DNA from 2 places in the Priestia sp. TGN 0903 genome. Region 2 is predicted to be linked to the other one. Evidence: riboswitches for the same ligand, from Rfam matches in the RefSeq annotation. Region 2 holds a riboswitch; the other holds the start of a gene.
What was found. Region 2 has a riboswitch for preQ1 ahead of queC (7-cyano-7-deazaguanine synthase QueC). Riboswitches for the same ligand answer to the same signal wherever they lie in the genome.

Region 1 (4,215 bases), on a different contig from region 2:
AGTACCTAAACCGCTTCACGCTCACGGTTCAGCCATTTCAAATACGATTAACCAAGTTTCAGGCGCAATTGGACCCGCTTTGTATACAAGTATTATGACAATGGCTTCTCAGCACTTTATTCAACAATCAAATGAAACGAATAAAACGCTGTTACAAATAAAAAGTATGACAAGCGGGGTCCATACCGTCTATTATGTAGCCATCGCTTTCGCTATCGTTTCGTTCCTGCTCGCTCTTACGTTAAAGAAAAAAGACCAGCAGCTGGAGACGCAATAAATAAGAAACTAACAAGAGCTGCTCAAGTCATGAGCAGCTCTTGTTACATGCCGAATTTATATTACAAATGTAAAAGCAATCATAGATACTATGAAAGCAAGAATAATAATACCTCTCTTTTTTTCTGTTTTCCATGCTTCAATAGCGCCCGCGATACCACCAATGACTAAAATAAAAGTACCTATAATGTGCAGAGGCAGCAGCGATAATACTCTACCTAAACTCGCCATCACTCCTCCAATCAATATAAAGCCTGTTGTTATAATCGATTTTAATGATGTTAAGTCTCGTATAGCTTCTTGTTTTTCAGTCTTACTCAGTTTAAAGTACTCTATTATACTAAAAGCAGCGGGTGTTCCCCATAAAATAAAGAAGCTAACTAATCTATCCGTGTCTACATTCACTGTTTATTCACCACCGCTATTAGTTTCTTATACACTTTTCCTAACCCATTTTTTAGAGATAAAAAAAGCGGCTGTAGCTGCTACAGCGGGAATCATAAAAGCAAAGCTACCAGAATAACTGCCAAACGTTACTTTACTTGATAATCCTTCGATTGAGCTCCACATAGTCGAACTTTCTGGAACATATAAGAGCGTAAGAATCATTCCTGATAGCAGTTGAAAGCTACCCAAGAAAACGATGAAACTAATGATAAATAGTCCATATCTCTTCACTAAAATCTCCCCCTTGATTTATATACGATTTCACGCTTCATAAGTTCCATCATTTAACAAATCCATGTATTATTCTCGCTTCAAAGATCCTCCAAAAGAAAATTGATGGTAGTCATCGATCTTATTCCAATATCCTATGCACTTTACGTCAGGCTCATCAATAGCTAACGCTTCTTTATTAATTCCTTTATAAGGAAGAAATGCAGTCAACTTTACCTTTTGTTTTGGCTTAATATTTAACTTATTGCCTTCTGCTAACACCTTAAATTTATTTTCAGAATAACCGTTTTTTATTTTTAAAGGATAGGATAAAAAGACATTGTTTTGTTTGATGGTCAAATCGCTCTTGTTTACGAATTCCAATTCATACGAAATCCCTTGCTTCATCTTTTGTTCTTTGATGACGTTAATATGGATCTTTTCTAGTTCTCTTAAAGGAACGTTGTCTTCTTCTTTTGAACACCCGGCAAATAAGATAGCTAACACTAATAAAACAAGAATTCCTAACTTTCTATTCAAAAAATAATCCCCTCTCTCGTAACAAAGATTATTTTACAATTATAACTCAAAAAAGTTATTTAATGGTAAAAATACACAATTAAAAAAGCAAACCTTGTCGGTCTGCTTTTTTAATTGCTACGCATAGGTAATGTGTTGTTGTGCGAAAAACTTTTCGATAAGGAGTTTGCCAACTATATGTACATCGTAACAAAAGAAAAAAGAACGCGCTGTGAGATTTGTCACTTCTTCTTTCAAAATAATCTAATTGAATACTCGCTATTGCGTTACGCAAAAAGAGCAGAACGCAATAGCGACCTGCTCTTTTTACATGCTAGATATGGGTAATTTGTCCATGCGTGAAAAGCTCTTCAATAATAAGGGGTTTATCACTACACTTATAGAATAACAAAGATAAAAAGATGCGGCTGTGAGATTTATCACAGCCGCATCTTTTTATCCAACTAGCTTATTAAATTGTACACGTTTATTAATGGCCGCCATAATTGGTGCTCCAACAAGCATAACCACAAACTCACCAACAGCTGTTGTTAACCACGTAAAGAAAAATGGTAAATCAAATGCTAGGTGCAGTTCAAACGCAATAATAAACATCGTAAACGTAAACACAAGTGTATTAATAAGCATACGAGCCCACATATTTTTAATGTAGCGCATAGAAAAAATGGTAATGAGTAATGATAGTACAGATTGTCCTACCCCAAACACCAGATCATAAGCGACCATTGGTGAAAAAAACAAATTCGTCAGAAATACCCCTAGTACAATGCCGTACACGTACTTTTTATTAAATACAATCAAATGATTGAACATTTCTGATATACGAAATTGGATATTGGTGAAGCCAAACGGCTGAATTAACATGCTAACAGCAATATACATAGCTGCTAAAAGACCGTTGACGCAAAGTGTTCTTATATTCATCTTACTATTCTCTCCTTAGTTTTTTAACGTGGGATGGTTACGAACCACGTAAACACTCAAAGAATCATACAGCAAGCTTAAGCTTTCGTCAATCTAGCTGTTTGCAAACTACTGCTGCTTTCATGTCTTCCATATTGACTGCTCTTTTTTCTTACTTTTCTTTAGTATAAAATAGAAGACGTATCCGTATACATAGGTGACATAAAGTAGTTAACCCTTTTGATTTGAAATACGAAAGGATTTGTAGCGATGTTAGATAATACAGATAAGCGCATACTAGAAGAGCTATCAAAAAATGGACGTATGAAGATGAAAGAATTAGGAGAAAAAGTGCATTTAACCGGACAAGCCGCTTCTGCTAGAGTATTAAAGTTAGAAGATGAAGGCATTATCAAAGGCTATACAATTAACATTGATGAACGAAAACTTGGCTACACCGTCCATGCATTTTTAAATATCTATACGCAGAGCATTCATCACCACCCCTACCTTACATTTGTAAAAAGTCAGAAGAAGTACGTTATCAACAACTTTAAAATTAGCGGCGATGGCTGCTACTTACTAGAATGCAAATTTCATTCAAATGAAGAACTAAATGATTTTTTGACAGAGCTAAATCAGCATGTGAATTACAAACTTTCAATCGTCATTAACAAATAAATTTTTTTAAAAAATAAAGGTATATTAATTTATGAAAATGGTAATCCTAATAACGTATTCCCCCTATTCCAATAAATTTGAAAATCCTTTGCGCCGTCGCAAAGGATTCTTTTTTTATGTAGGAAACCGCCTTCTATTTTTTGAAAAGTTGAACATCTCTCATAGCGTTGACATAGCGGTCAGAGGTTTATATAATCGGTGACATCAAAGCATAGAAAAGCAGACTCAAGACATTATACACGTATCGTAATTCTTCGTCTTAGAAGTTGATCAGTTTTATAACTAGACAATTTCTAAGACGTTTTTTATTTTATCATTTGTGAAACACTAGTAAAAACAAAATTCCACGTGAAAATATCCTAATGATCAGGGAGGTTTGCATATTGAAAACAATCTATAAAGACATCATTTTAATTATTGCCGGAGCGCTTTTAGTTGCTGCATCCATTGATTTTTTCGTCATTCCAAATAAATTAGGTGACGGAAGTACGGTTGGTATTGCTCTTGTTTTATATTATTTATTTCATATCCCTACAAGTATCAGCACATTTCTTGTGAACCTTGTATTCATTGCCTTAGCTTATAAATTTCTAACTAAAAAAACCATTCTCTATACGATTCTAGGAGCTGTCATGACGTCCGTTTTCTTAGGTCTGGTCAGCTATATTCCTTTTCACGTTCACGACATGATTTTAGGAATTGTATTCGGGGCTTTACTAATGGGAACAGGACTGGCACTCATTTTTATCGCGGATGGATCTACCGGCGGCACAACTCTTTTAGCTTATTTATTAAACTACACAAAAGGCTACAATATCTCGAAAAGCATGTTCTACATGGACAGCGTCATTATTTTAGCATCGGTTTTTGCTATTGGCGTCAACAATACCCTCTATACTTTTATATTCGTCTATCTTTGTGCTAAAATCGTCGATGTTGTTATCGAAGGTTTCCACAACAAAAAAGCAATGACGATTATGTCTGATCAGTACAAAGACATTGCGCAAGTGATCACCAGTGAATTTGGAAATGCAGCTACCATCTTTTATGGATATGGCTACTACGCCAACAAAGATAAACGCATTATCTACGTTGTTATTAAAAAGAACGAGTTATTAAAAATTAAAAAGAAAATCCAGCAAATTGACCCGAATTCTT
Region 2 (4,215 bases):
ACAAATAAAGCTTTAACGACTTGCTTTCCACCATTTTTTCATCTGGAATGTAACTAATATAAATGGTTGCGAAATCCGGCTGACCCGTTTTTGGACATAAGCTCGTAAATTCCGGACAGTTAAATTTCACAAAATAATCACGATTTGGATGTTTGTTATCAAATGCTTCTAGAATCTCTGGTGAATATTCAAACAAATAGTTTGTTCCTTGATTTCCAAGGAGTGATACACCTTCTAATTCTTCATCTTTTCGACCGCTCATTTGCATTTCCTCTCTTTCTACGATTGTCATTCTAACAGCGTTTTTTTATTTTGTATATATCTGTTTTTATTTTTCTTTGTAAATTTTTTGCTATGCGCTTACACGCCTCGTTTATTTCCCCAAACAAGGGCGTGAACCTGCGGCAGAACTCTTACATCGTTCATGTTTTTAGCTGCCACTGCCTTGTCGATTAACCACTCATACTTTTTAAGCAATTCTTGTGTTAACGACGCATTATCGATTGTCGTTAAGTCCTCGTTGCCTACTTGAACAAAAAATGGAACCTCAGGATAACGTTCATGAACAGACGCTGCATACTCAAAGTCCTCATCATTAAATACAACGACTTTTATGCTTATGTGCGCCATGCGTTTTTCCTTTATTAATGTCTCTATAATATCGTCTAATACGGAGAAATTTGTTTTCATTAATGAACTTGGAGGCTTAGGAGAAATCGTTAAATCATCGATCTTTAGGAACCAATCCTGATAACGGCTTCCCTGTGTTTCAAGAGCTGCTTTTACCCCATGACTGTGCAAAAGCTCTACAAGTGAACCAATCGCCTTGATAAGCGCAGGGTTTCCTCCAGAAATGGTGACGTGATCAAAGCACTCTCCTCCAATTTCTTTAAGCTCCGTCCAAATTTGTTCTGCTGTTAGTTGACGAATATCGTTTTTAGCTGATCCATCCCATGTAAAAGCTGAATCACACCAGCTGCAGGAATAATCACAGCCTGCGGTACGAACAAACATCGTCTTACGTCCTACAACCATTCCTTCCCCTTGAATCGTTGGGCCGAATATTTCAAGTACTGGAATTGTATTAGCCACGTTTTTTCACCTTCTTTGGGCGGTAAACTACGTAACTTGTCGGCGTTTCCCGCACGAATACTTGTACGCAAGAAGGCTTATTTGGTAGTGTGTCTAGATATTCTTGAACCAACTCATAAATTTTACGAGCAACAACTTCAGTTGTAGGAAAATCATTTGGATTTTCTTCGTTAAAGATAGAATGATCGTTCAATAATGTATGATCAAATTGACCAGAAACAATTTTTTTCAATAGCGCAAAGTTTACTAAAAAGCCCGCTTCGTCTAATGTATCTCCGGCAACAGTTAAATTTACAAAATACGTATGTCCATGGACTTGACGGCATTTTCCTGCTTCTGTATGAGGAACAAAATGTGCCGCAGCAAACTGCATATCTTTGTTCAATTCATATTCATAGTCATGAAAGACTTGAGGATACATTTGTTGCAGCATTATTTTTCTCCTCCTTCTTTTGTTTGCAAGTATTGATCTAACCCGCGTTTTCGCAATTGACATGCGGGACATTCGCCGCACCCATCAGCAACAATACCGTTGTAGCACGTTAATGTTTTTTCACGCACATATTCAAGCGCTCCTAGCTCATCCGCTAACGCCCACGTTTCTGCTTTATCAATCCACATAAGCGGCGTATGAATCACAAACTCGAAGTCCATTGATAAATTAAGCGTGACGTTTAACGATTTCACAAATACGTCTCGACAGTCTGGATATCCCGAAAAATCAGTTTCACAAACGCCTGTTACGATATGACGGCCTCCGCTGTTTTTAGCAAGTACGGCAGCAAATGATAAAAATAACAGATTGCGGCCATCCACAAACGTTGTAGGCAACTCTCCTTCTTTTTGCTCAATTTCAATATCATCTCGCGTTAAGGCATTTGGTGCTAATTGATTTAAAAGTGACATATCTAGGACGGTATGCTTCACACCTAAATCAGCTGCGATAGCTTTTGCTACCTCTATCTCTTGACTATGACGCTGACCGTATTGGAAAGTAACCGTTTCTACTTCTTTAAAGTTTTTCAAAGCCCAAAATAGACATGTTGTACTATCTTGACCTCCGCTAAATACAACAATAGCTTTTTCATTTTTCATCATTATTGTTCGTCTCCTTTTTGATTGAAATCAAAAGAAGAAGAAACTTTATTGAACCGTTCGTTCCCTTTGTGACTAATTTTATAACACAAAAAAGAGACTGCTCTTTTCCAGCAATCTCCCTAAAAAGCAACTAAGATACACGTCCTCGCCAGCATACACGTCAAAAAGACGTGTTGATAGAAAAGCACGTGAAAGAAGACACGCTAAAACCGTGTCTTTTGTCATCAACGATGATCTTAGTTTTTTATAGAGGGAGTTTTCGAACCTCTCCCGTACATATACAAACGTGTACGGCGTTTCTTCTTGAATTGTCATCGTATACTATACCACATACGTATAAATAATGCTATGTTTGTTGGCTTCTATCACCTTTAGCTGCCTTATTTCTCTTTATATAAGAAAGCGCAATAAATAACAACGGAAAACAGACGCTTAGTACAAATAAATAAAACGGCCAGTAATATTTTTCAAAATAATTGAAGTATGCTGTATTTGGAATAATGTAATACGCCACGCCTGTAATGATTAGACCTAAAGGAAAGCTCAAAAAATTGCGCACCCGTAAATTACATAATTGAGCGATACTTAACTGAATAGCATAGAACACAATGACAACTTTAAAAAAGATAGATAACATCCAAATAATAGCTACTAATACTTCAACATGCTGTATCGTTGCACCTAACGAAATCATTTTTCCTAATAAATAAACTGGGTAGCTGTGCATTGATGCAATATTCGCGCCAAGAGCTAATATACAAGCCGCAACTGCAATCGTAATCGTCAAGCCCGATGCCACAGTGCCGATAACAATCATTCTTTTTACCTTTTTGCCATCTTTTATATGAGGCGTAATCATTAGCACAAAAATCAATTCCATAAACGGATTTCCTAAGAAATACGTGGTCCCTAACACTAAATCATCCATGCGGAATTCAAACAAAGGGTAAAGACGATCCAGTTTCATCTGAGGAATATTTAACGAAATTAACAATAAAAAAGGGACGACGATCCACGGTAAAAAGATTTCCGCGGTTCTCGCTATCACTTCAATGCCTAAATACCCTCCGTATATAACCGCTAAAATCACAAGAGCATGAATCCACGTAGGCAGCGTTTCAGGGACAATTTGCGTCGTCATAAATGTACTGATATCTCGAAGGGAAAACGTAGATTGAATGAACATAAAAAAAATGTAAATAAGAGACATACACGCTCCGGCGTAAGGACCTAGCGCTTTTTTAGCTATTTCAATGAACGTTTGCTGAGGGTAACGGTGCATCAGCCATAACAGCACCGCAACAATTAAAAGGGCAAAGCCAATAGCAAGCACACTACATACCCAGGCATTTTGTCTATTCGTTTCTAATAACGTAGCCGGAACTGCCAAAATAGCGCTTCCGATACAAAAAAAATAAATGAGAAAAAGAAGTTGTTTCGGAGTAATAAATTCTTTTATTTGCATCATACACCCCTTCTCTCCTACATGCTTACGTAAATAACAGATGATGAACGGTTTTAGTAAGAGGCTTAATGAGTTCCTCTAAAAAGTACAGAGGCGTAGGTACTTCTTTACGGAGTGTAATGGCTCCCCAAAAGAATAAACCCATACCTATAAGACAAAGATAGACAACGATTTCACGGTAATACTTTTCCTTTCGGAAGTTAATCATAATTTTTTTAGTCAAATAAGCAAGAAGTACGAGTAAGGCGATAAATCCCTCCATTTTCTTTCTCCTTAATGCTTCATTTGCTTCATATATGAGTTATTTAACGTGCCTAAGCGACGGATTTGAACTTTGGCATCTAAATCGACGGTTAAATCTTCTGCGTAAATTCTGTTCCAGTCTCTTTTCATTTTGTACCATCTCTTTACATCTTGTCTGTAAAACGTTTCTCCAAAACCGAAGATATCACTTTTATAATCTTTTTGAGCTTTTTCCACTGCGTCATTCATTTTTTCTTTTACGTCCGCTGCTGTTTTTCGTTCGAGCATATTGATTACAGCTGGGTCCTGTAAGTTTA

Region 1: linked by a shared signal. The riboswitch ahead of ACRPLY_RS22830 (QueT transporter family protein) and the one ahead of queC (7-cyano-7-deazaguanine synthase QueC) in region 2 are both predicted to bind preQ1.

The regions. Positions count from the first base shown of each region.
Region 1 is NZ_JBOZGL010000008.1:108,004-112,218, forward strand. Features, by position in the region: gene ACRPLY_RS22810 (MFS transporter) at 1-277, shown strand, start outside; gene ACRPLY_RS22815 (hypothetical protein) at 334-681, opposite strand; gene ACRPLY_RS22820 (hypothetical protein) at 709-954, opposite strand; gene ACRPLY_RS22825 (hypothetical protein) at 1,024-1,473, opposite strand; gene ACRPLY_RS22830 (QueT transporter family protein) at 1,909-2,397, opposite strand; PreQ1 riboswitch class I at 2,407-2,451, opposite strand; gene ACRPLY_RS22835 (Lrp/AsnC family transcriptional regulator) at 2,647-3,057, shown strand; gene ACRPLY_RS22840 (YitT family protein) at 3,441-4,215, shown strand, end outside.
Region 2 is NZ_JBOZGL010000004.1:126,338-130,552, forward strand. Features, by position in the region: gene queF (preQ(1) synthase) at 1-262, opposite strand, end outside; gene queE (7-carboxy-7-deazaguanine synthase QueE) at 361-1,092, opposite strand; gene queD (6-carboxytetrahydropterin synthase QueD) at 1,085-1,525, opposite strand; gene queC (7-cyano-7-deazaguanine synthase QueC) at 1,525-2,190, opposite strand; PreQ1 riboswitch class I at 2,421-2,464, opposite strand; gene ACRPLY_RS15175 (GerAB/ArcD/ProY family transporter) at 2,537-3,658, opposite strand; gene ACRPLY_RS15180 (hypothetical protein) at 3,681-3,917, opposite strand; gene ACRPLY_RS15185 (Ger(x)C family spore germination protein) at 3,929-4,215, opposite strand, start outside.